One region of the Cellulomonas dongxiuzhuiae genome, then DNA from elsewhere that is predicted to be linked to it. Evidence: riboswitches for the same ligand, from Rfam matches in the RefSeq annotation. Region 1 holds a riboswitch; each other region holds the start of a gene.

Region 1 (3,265 bases):
GCGCAGGTCGGCGGCGACGGCCTCGACCTCGTCCGCGGACGTGCGGCCGGCCCAGAACGCCTCGAGGGCCTTCTTGAGCTCGCGGCGCGGGCCGATCCGGGGGTAGCCGAGGACGGAGCCGGCGGGGAAGGCCGGGATCGCCGGCGCGCTGGGGGTGGTGTCGGTCATGACAGGTTTCCTCGCGGTGTCGTCGTCGTGGTCGCGCCGGCGGTGCTGCCGTCGGACGCGGTGAGGTCGTGGGGGGTGACGGCGCTGCGGCGGCCGCCGACGAGGTCGGCGCCCTCGAGCAGGTCGAGCGCGGCCTCGTGCTTGTTGAACGTGTAGACGTGGACGCCCGGCGCGCCGCCGTCGAGGACGCGGTTGACGAGGTCGACGCCCGCCCGGGTACCGCGACGGTGCCGCTCGGCGGGGTCGTCGGTCGCGCTCAGCAGGTCGAGCAGACGGCCCGGGACGGGGACTCCGGTGAGCTCCTGCACCCGGGCGAGGCGCGCGGGGTCGGTGGTCGGGATGATGCCGGGGACGATGGGGATCGTCACCCCGGCCTCGCGCGCCTCGGCGACCAGGCCCAGGTACGCCTCGGCGTCGAAGAAGACCTGCGAGATGGCGAAGTCGGCACCGGCCTCCTGCTTGGCCAGCAGCGCCTGGACGTCCTGCGCCCGGGTGCCGCCGGTGGCGTGGTTGCCGCGCGGGAACGCCGCGACCGCGACGGACAGGGGCCGGACCCGGGCGCGGACGGCCTGTGCGGCGCTGCGGCCGCACCGCCGCTTCTCGATGTCGCGCAGCAGCTCGACGAGCTCTGCCGCGGTGTCGACGCCGTCGGGGTGCGGACGCCAGTCGGGCTCGCCCGCGGGCGGGTCGCCGCGCAGGGCGAGGAACGAGCGCACGCCCTCGTCGAGGAACTCCTCGACGATCGCCGTGACCTCGTCCCGCGACGTCCCGACGCACGTCAGGTGCGCGATCGGGTTGAGCGAGGTCTCGCGCAGCAGCCGGCGGACGAGCGCGCGCGTGGTCTGGCGGGTGCGTCCCGAGGCGCCGTAGGTGACGGACACGAAGTCCGGCTCCACGGTCTCGAGCTCGCGGACCGTCGCCCACAGGCGGGGCGCCGCGTCGGGGTTGCGCGGGGGGAACAGCTCGAAGGAGACGGTCGGGCGGTCCAGCGCGCCGGCCTGCTCGGCGCGTCGACCCGTGGCGCGGGCGGGCCGCTCGGCCGGCGTGTCCTGCGCGGCGGGCGCGGTCTCGATCTCGGCCACGACGCTCATCGCGCCGCGGGGCTGGTCGTCGGGCGGGCGGTCCCGCACGAGGGGTCGGTGGCACAGGGGCGCACGTTCATCGTCACTCCATCGTTCCTGGCGGAAGCACCCACACCCTCGCGAGGAGGGGGGTTGCTGCGGCGTCGTCGAGCCAGGTCTCTCAGCCGCTCTGGATGGTCGCCGAGGATCGTAGCCCCGCTGCCCGGATGGCGGACAGGTCCTCCCGACAGGTGAGACGCAGTGTCCGATCAGTGGGCAGGCGGGTGGCCCGCGTTCACGCCGACGACGAGAGGCCGCGTCGACGGCACGCCGCGGCGACCTCCTCGTGCTGCTCCCGGGGAGGTCAGCGACGGCGGCGGCGCAGGAGCGTCGCGGACTCCCGCGACGTGCGCTGGTGCGGCAGGCCGAACCACGACGAGGTGGGCGCGGCGACCGGGACGCGCAGCAGCCCGTCCTGGACGGCCTCCAGGACGAAGGGGTCCGGGTCGCCGGGAGACAGCCACGCCGCGTGCGCCGCGCGCACGGCGTCGTGCCGTCCGTCGTGCTCCGCGTGGTCGGTCATGACGGCACCCTAGCCCGCGGGTGCCTGTCTGCCGAGGCCTGGGCGGCGGTATCACTCCGCAGGAGTAGCCGCGACCGGTGCGCTCGCCGCGTCCCACCGACGAGCGACGACGCAGTCGGCCAGGTGGTCGTCGACCACGCCGCACGCCTGCATGGCGGCGTACGCGGTCGTGGGACCGACGAACCGGAAGCCGAGGCTCTTGAGCTCCTTCGCGAGCGCCGCCGACTCCGGCGTGCGGCCCGGGACGTCGGACCAGGTCAGCGGCCTGGGCCGAGGCGGCGGTGCGGACGACCACAGCACCGCGTCGAGCGTGCGACCCGACGCGTGGAGCGCCAGCAGCGCGCGGGCGTTGGCGATCGTCGCCTCCGCCTTGGCGCGGTTCCGCACGATGCGGTCGTCCGACAGGAGCCGCGCGATGTCGTCCTCGCCGTAGGACGCCACCACCCGGGGGTCGAAGTCCGCGAACGCCTCACGGAACGCGGGCCGCTTGCGCAGGATCGTGATCCACGCGAGCCCCGACTGGAACGCCTCCAGCGAGATCCGCTCGTACAGGGCGTGCTCGTCGTGCACGGGCACACCCCACTCGTCGTCGTGGTACGCCGCGTAGAGCGGGTCGGAGCCGCCGAAGCACCGGAACGGCGCGGGGGTCGTGGTCATGGCCCGAGTCTGGCGCGGCCCGCCGACACCTGCGGCCGCACAGCCCGCGGCCTGTGGACGAACCCCCCCCGCGGTCGGGGGCTGTGGTGGGCTCGGTGCGCGACCAGCCGGTCAGAACAGCGGCCACGGCACAGGAGACGTCCCACCGGCGGGCGCGGGGAACCGGCCGGTCCGCAGCAGCCGGTCGCACCGCTCCCCGAGCGCCTCGACCTCCGGCCCGCTGAGCAGCGCGGACAGCTGCTCACCGAGTCCACCGTCCACCCCCGACCGCACGCGCTGCACGCCGGCCCTCTCGTCGGCGTGGAGCTCGGCGCCCACCCAGCCCCAGAGGACCGTCCGCAGCTTGGGCTCGGTGTGGAACGTGACGCCGTGGTCCACGCCGTACCGGTGCCCGTTCGTCATGGGGAGCACGTGGCCGCCCTTGCGGTCGGCGTTGTTCACCAGCACGTCGAGCACCGCCATGCGGCGCAGCGCGGCGGAGTCCTCGTGGACCACCGCCACCGGGCGGCCCTGGGCGTCGGTGCCCTCGAGCACCGTGCACCAGCCCTGCGCCGGGACGGCCGACGTCGCCACGACGTCGACGGGGTCCTGCTGCGGGTCGGGCTCCTGCCACAGCTGCACCATGCCGGGGCCCAGCGGCCCGTCCCGCAACCACGTGCGCGGCACGACGTCCCAGCCGAGCGTCTGCGAGACCAGGTAGGCCGCGACCTCACGCCGTGCCAGCGTGCCGTCCGGGAAGTCCCACAGCGGCTGCTCGCCCGCCACCGGCTTGTAGACGACGGTGACGTCACCGATC
Region 2 (3,265 bases), 440 kb from region 1:
TCGTATCCCGCCCCCAACGCGTCACCGGCGGCGGAACCGAGGAGGGCACCGACTGCGCGGTCGATCTGGACCGGGGTGAGGTTGAGCATCGGACTCCTGGGCATCGAGCGCGGCGTCAGGCGACGTCACGCGGTGTGCGGAACGCCTGGCGACGTCACGCGGTGTGCAGAACGCCTGGCGACGTCCCTCCAGTGCATCGGCCGTCCGAACCCCTATGTGAACTCAGGTGGGCCACGGAGGGGGTGAAGCTCGAGGTCGTCAGCCGCGGACGGCGACCGTACCTCGGACCAGAACGAGATCACCCGAGGTCCAGGAGGTTGCCTACGCCATGAGGTCTGCCCAGCGGACCGCGTCCTCCGCCACGACGAGGACCCGGCCGTCGCTGGCCGCCCACTCGCTGATGTTCCCGCGTCGTCGCTTCGTGTTCCGAACCACCGGCGTTCCCGAGGCCATCAAGCGGGCAGTGTCGTCCGGCCCGAACCAGGTGAACCCGCAGGAGCCACCACAGCCGCACGGGTCCCAGGCTACGGGCGCGCCAACCTGCAGAAGGGCACGCGCCTGCGCTTCACTGATGCTGCTCCTGCTAGGCCGCCACCGCGTCCCTTCCGGGTCGGTCACGCCGTCGGGCTCCGGCTCGCTGACCGTCGGCTGCCGGGCGCGACGGCGTTCACCGTGATGCCGTGGTCTGCGAGCTTGAGCGCCGGGACCTGCACAGCGGGCCCAGGCCGCCCTTGGCGGCGCAGTAGGCCGCGGAGCCGACCTCGGCGCGTGCTCGGGCACGCTGGTGATGGCCACGATCCGCCCGCCGGTGCCCTGGCGGACCATGTGCCGCGCGGCCGCCTGCAGTCACACGAACGCACCGTCGAGGTCCACGGACAGCACGTGCCGCCACTCCTGCCAGGTGCTGTCGACCCGTCCGGGCCGGGCACCGCGCCCGGCCCGGACGGATGTCGTCACTGGTCGCCGATCTTCTTGTCCGCCGCCGACTGCGCCTTGTCGAGCTGCTCGTCGTGCTTGCCGCCAGTGGCAGACGACGCCGCGTCGGACCCCTTCTCCAGGGCCGCGTCGCTCCCCTGCTCGCCCTTCTCGCCCTGCGCCGCGTCGGACGCCTTGCCCTTGAGGTCGTCGATGCCCATGCGTGTTCCCCCTCGGTCCTGCGGAGGGCCTGCCCGGCACCCGGGGCGACGAGCGGGCCGCACCGGGCGCCCCGGCGCCGTTCCATCCTGCGTCGGCCCAGCGGCGCCCGCACCCGCACCGCGGCATCCGGACGAGCACCGGCGCCTGCCGGGGCGCCAAGCCGACCTGCACATCACGACGCGGCGATCAGCGGGACATCTCGTGAGTCGACGGCCATCAGCTTTCCTCCACTGGGGCAGAGCGATCTCGTAGCCGAGTCCCTGCAGGGCTCGGACGTGATCGATCCCGTCGTCGTGGCTGCCCGGCAGGTCCCAGGGCGACACGAGCCGGCCGGTCGCGTCGGCCTCGTAGATCACCGTGGATCCTCCAGCGTCGCGCTGATGTGCCAGGACGAGCACCCAGTCGATCGGAGCGTCCGCTACCCGGCGCAGCCGGTAGGGCGGGTCGAGGTGGTAGAGCGTGGCCGTGTGCGGGGGGACGAGGTCAGCGCCCTCGGCGTCCGCCTGGGGCTGCAGCATGGCGACGAGCCACGCCACCCGCGTACCCGGTCGGCGCGTCGTCGCTCGCACGCAGGGGGTCCAGTGCTCGCGGGACGTGACGGCGACGTACCGTTCGCCGACGCGCACGACCCCGAAGTCGTACATCCACACCGTCGGGTCGCCGGTACGAAGGTGCCTCACGAACGGCTTCGGGTCGTGCAGCCACCAGCTCGCCCGCTCACCCGAGGGATCGACGAGCTGGATGCGATGCGGACCGACCCGCGTCAGCCGCCACGGGGTCCCGTCAGCCCGGACAGCGCGGGCGACGAGGTCGGGCTGGACGACGTGCCCGGGAGCGTCGGAGACGCACGCGAGGTGGGTGGGGTCGTCGAGGTGAAGATCAGGCACGGGGTACTCCGTCAGGTCGAGCATCTTCCCGTGCCGGCGGCGCGGGCGGATCTTCCTCCGGGGGCACCGTGCGCTCAGCGCGGTTGCCAGTCGGCCAGCCGGAGGGCTTGAGGCCGAGCTTCGTGATCGGGAGAGAGCCTAGGACCGGCGGCTGACATGTGGGTCGTCGGTGTCATCGGCGTGGCGCTGGAAGTCGACCGCTCTGGCTGCCGGCACGTGCGCGCACAACTTGTTCGCGCAGGCAGCCGACGCCCGCGAGGACTTGTTCGCTTCGGGCCGCTCCGGTGGCGCGGTGGCGTCCATTGACCATCCTGCGGAGGACCGTGAGATCGACGTCGTCATGACGTGGTCCGACGGGTGGAGGATTGACGAGGTCGGCCCAGCCGCTGCACCGACCTCATGAGCACGACCCCGATCCAGGCCCTGTTGACCACCCTTTGGGAGCGACGGGTCGCTGGCGGTTGTCCACAGACACGGATGACCCTCACCGCGTCATGCCCAGAACCGGTACTTTCCCGGCATGCCCACACGTGGATCAGGACGCCGCTACGTCACGGTTCCTGCGGTGATGCTGGCACTAGGGATGGCGTTGGCGGGGTGCTCCGACGGTGAGACCGCCCCTCCGATGACGTCGACGACGGCTCAGTCATCGACGCCTAGCCCTACGCCGACGCCAACACCGGAAGCGCCTCCAGCGCCGGAACGGCCGACGGATATGCAGTCCGCTGACTCCGAAGGTGCGGCAGCTGCGGCGAGCTACTTCATGCAGCTGTACCCGTACGTCCTCGCCACAGGCGATCTCGCCGAATGGGATGCCCTGTCGGCAACGACCTGCGAGTTCTGCTCCAATACCCGCGCGGAGGTAGAGAGGCTGCAAGCGGCGGGACAGCGGAGCGTCGGTGGTGTCACGGTGCTCTCGGCGACCGGACAGGACCTCGGTGCCAACGGCTGGTACAGGGCGACTCTCAGCGTGGCGATTACCCCCTCCGAGGACATCGATAAGGCGGGTGTCGTAGTCGACACGAACGACGGCGGCACGTACACGATCGACGTGGCGATGACGTGGTCTGACGGGTGGACCATCGACTCGGCCGGCATCGTCGAGACGCCTGTCGAATGACACGCGTCGTGCGTCGGAGAGATGTCCCCTTGGTGGCCCTGGTGGCTGCCTTGCTCGTCGCATACCCGACGGCCGCCGCCGCTGCGGATGACCGCTTCAACGGCCTCATGGAGACCGACCA
Region 3 (3,265 bases), 850 kb from region 1:
AGGTTGGCGTGGTGCTCGACGTCGAGGACGAGCACGGCCCCGCCGGCGGGCACGACGCCCGCGAGGAGGTTGAGCGAGTCGGTCGTGTTGCGCGTGATGACGGCGACGTCGTCCGGGCGGGCACCGACGAACCGGGCGATCGTGTCGCGCGACGTCTCGTACAGCGCCGTCGAGACCTGCGAGAGGTACCCGGCACCGCGGTGCACGGACGCGTAGAGCGGCAGCACCTCGCTGATGCGCGCGGTGACGGCCTCGAGCGCCGGCGCGCTCGCGGCGCAGTCGAGGTTGGCGTAGGTGCGGCTGGTGCCGTCGACGAGCGGCACGGTGGTGGACGCGCCGACGACGGCCAGCAGGGGTGCCTCCTCGCGGGGCGCGGCCGGGGTCGCGGTCGAGGTGCCCGTGACCTCGTCGGCACAGGCGAACAGCTCGGTGACGGACGTCATGGTGCTCCTCCGGAACGGTCCGGGGACCCCCAGGAGGTCCCGCGCTTGCCGGCACCGAACGGCGCGCGGCCAGGTCGTCACCCGGGGCACCCCGCCGCGGAGGAGGGTTGCCGGCCAGCGAGCCGGGGCTTGACGCTGGCGCTCATGACCTGGGTCGAGGATCCGCGTCCCGACGTGCGCGTGTCAACGCCGACACGACGTTCCTCCCAGCATCCGAGACGGTGCGTCTCGCATGCTGTGCATTCAGGTGCGGCGGGGTGGGGCGAGATCGCGCACCATGACCACGCTGCGGTAGGTCTTGCCGGGCCACTGCACGGTGTCGGCGTCGACGAAGCCCCACCGGCGGTACATGGCACGCAGCCCGGTCGCGGGCACCGCCGTGTCCAGCCCCACGGACCGCATGCCGCGCTCGAGCGACCACGTGCGCACGGTCGTCCAGAGCCGCGTCGCGAGCCCGTGCCCGCGCGCGTCCGGGTGCACGGCGAGCTGGTTGAGCCACACGCGGTCGGGCTCGAGCGCGAGCCCGGTGAGCGACCTGATCCCGCGGCCCGGCGGGCTGGACGCGGTCACCGTCCCGACGAGGCCCCCGGCCGGGTCGGCCAGCACCCAGCAGGCACCCACCCGCAGGCTCCGGCGGGCGGTCGTGGCCTCGTCCTGGGACGCCCCGGTGAAGTTGAGGCCGTCGGCCGCGAGGTCGGCGTACGCGGCGTGCAGCAGGCGCGTCAGCGCGGGCACGTCGGCCATGGTCACGGGTCGCAGCACGAGGTCCTCGGGGGCATCCATCGCGCACCACCCTGGCACGCGTCCGCGCCGACCCGCACGGCGGTTCCCCGCGTGAGACGCGCTGCCCGGCGGTGACGGGCGTGGCGTAGCATCTCGCCCGACCATCCAGAGCGGCCGAGAGATCTGGCTCGACGACGCCGCAGCAACCCGCACGGGAGACCGTGGTCGAGGGTGCTACCGCCAGAGACGATGGGAGGACCATGAGCGTGCAGCCACGCCCCGCACCCGGTTACGCCGGGGACATCACGCCGACCGAGGCCTGGGACCTGCTCGCCGAGCGCGACGACGCCGTGCTCGTCGACGTGCGCACCGACGCCGAGTGGCGCTACGTCGGCGTGCCCGACCTGCGTCGGCTGGGACGTCAGGCGGCGCTCGTCGAGTGGGTGTCCTACCCGTCCGGGCAGCCGAACCCGCGGTTCGTCGACCAGGTCGCGGCCACGGGCGTCACCCCGGGCGACGGACGCCCCGTCGTGTTCCTGTGCCGGTCGGGCCAGCGCTCCATCGGCGCGGCCCAGGCGGCGACGGCCGCGGGCTACGGCCCGGCGTACAACGTCCTCGACGGCTTCGAGGGCGCGACGGGCCCGGACGGCCACCGCGGCCACACCGGCTGGCGCGCCGACGGCCTGCCGTGGGTCCAGCCGTGAGCACCCCCCCGCCCGGCCCCGGCGACTGGGACGACCACCGCCTGGACCGCGGCACGCTGCGGCCCGACACGCTCGCGGTGCGCGGCGGCCTCGTGCGCAGCGAGTTCGGCGAGATGTCCGAGGCGGTCTTCCTCACGCAGGGCTACACCTACGCCACGGCTGCGCAGGCGGAGGCGGGCTTCGCCGGTGACGTCGACCGCTTCCTGTACTCGCGGTACGGCAACCCCACCGTCACGAGCTTCGAGGAGCGGCTGCGCCTGCTCGAGGGCGCCGAGGCCTGCTACGCGACCGCGACCGGGATGTCTGCGGTGTTCACGTCGCTCGCGGCGCTCGTCCGCTCCGGGTCGCGGATCGTCGCTGCCCGCGCGCTGTTCGGGTCGTCGGTCGTGATCTTCGACGAGATCCTCGCCAAGTGGGGCGTGCGGACCGACTACGTCGACGGGCACGTGCCCGAGCAGTGGGAGCAGGCGCTCGCGACGCCCGCGGACGTCGTGTTCTTCGAGACGCCGTCCAACCCCATGCAGGACCTGGTCGACATCGCGCACGTGAGCCGTCTCGCGCACGCCGCCGGAGCGACCGTCGTCGTCGACAACGTCTTCGCCACACCCGTGTTCTCCCGCCCGCTCGACCACGGCGCCGACGTGGTCGTGTACTCGGCGACCAAGCACATCGACGGCCAGGGCCGGGTGCTCGGCGGGGCGATCCTCGGGTCGTCGCAGTACGTGCGCGGGCCCGTCCAGACGCTGCTGCGCAACACCGGCCCCTCGCTGTCCCCGTTCAACGCGTGGGTGCTGCTCAAGGGCCTGGAGACCCTGAGCGTGCGGGTGCGCCACCAGGCGGCGTCGGCCCTGACGCTGGCACGGTGGCTCGAGGAGCAGCCGCAGGTCGCGCAGGTCCGCTACCCGTTCCTCGAGTCCCACCCGCAGCACGACCTGGCGCGCGCGCAGCAGACCGGCGGCGGCACGGTCGTCACGTTCGACCTCGCCGTGGCGGGCGACGCGGCGGCCGAGGCGGCGAAGACGGCCACGTTCGGCGTCCTCGACGCGCTGCGGGTCGTCGACATCTCGAACAACCTGGGCGACGCCAAGTCGATCGTCACGCACCCGGCGACGACGACGCACCGCAAGCTCGGCCCCGCGGGCCGGGCGACCGTCGGCATCGGCGAGTCGACGGTCCGGCTGTCGGTCGGGCTCGAGGACGTCGAGGACCTGCGCGACGACCTCGCGCAGGCGCTGGCCACGCTCGCGCGCTGACGCGGCCCGGGGGCTGACGCGGTGCGGGACTGACGCGCGTCGCGGCGGGCGCGCGTCAGCCGGCCGGGACCAGGCCGACGGCCACCGTCGAGTCGGACGCCGCGACCACGCTCACGTCGACGGGGCCGCCGGGCACCTCGAA

The links. Region 1 has a riboswitch for S-adenosylmethionine ahead of KKR89_RS00495 (methylenetetrahydrofolate reductase). Riboswitches for the same ligand answer to the same signal wherever they lie in the genome.
Positions count from the first base shown of each region.
Region 2: another riboswitch for S-adenosylmethionine. It lies ahead of KKR89_RS18425 (antitoxin); the one in region 1 lies ahead of KKR89_RS00495 (methylenetetrahydrofolate reductase).
Region 3: another riboswitch for S-adenosylmethionine. It lies ahead of KKR89_RS14690 (rhodanese-like domain-containing protein); the one in region 1 lies ahead of KKR89_RS00495 (methylenetetrahydrofolate reductase).

Region 1 is NZ_CP076023.1:110,301-113,565, forward strand. Features, by position in the region: gene metE (5-methyltetrahydropteroyltriglutamate--homocysteine S-methyltransferase) at 1-168, opposite strand, end outside; gene KKR89_RS00495 (methylenetetrahydrofolate reductase) at 165-1,259, opposite strand; SAM riboswitch class I at 1,324-1,430, opposite strand; gene KKR89_RS00500 (hypothetical protein) at 1,594-1,812, opposite strand; gene KKR89_RS00505 (DNA-3-methyladenine glycosylase I) at 1,864-2,469, opposite strand; gene KKR89_RS00510 (SCO1664 family protein) at 2,581-3,265, opposite strand, start outside.
Region 2 is NZ_CP076023.1:3,646,810-3,650,074, forward strand. Features, by position in the region: gene KKR89_RS16455 (ADP-ribosylglycohydrolase family protein) at 1-89, opposite strand, end outside; gene KKR89_RS18425 (antitoxin) at 954-2,048, opposite strand; SAM riboswitch class IV at 2,041-2,152, opposite strand; gene KKR89_RS16470 (DUF6318 family protein) at 2,650-3,144, shown strand; gene KKR89_RS16475 (hypothetical protein) at 3,177-3,265, shown strand, end outside.
Region 3 is NZ_CP076023.1:3,244,788-3,248,052, forward strand. Features, by position in the region: gene KKR89_RS14680 (aminotransferase class V-fold PLP-dependent enzyme) at 1-443, opposite strand, end outside; SAM riboswitch class IV at 480-593, opposite strand; gene KKR89_RS14685 (GNAT family N-acetyltransferase) at 687-1,226, opposite strand; SAM riboswitch class I at 1,325-1,422, shown strand; gene KKR89_RS14690 (rhodanese-like domain-containing protein) at 1,427-1,870, shown strand; gene KKR89_RS14695 (O-succinylhomoserine sulfhydrylase) at 1,867-3,123, shown strand; gene KKR89_RS14700 (hypothetical protein) at 3,179-3,265, opposite strand, start outside.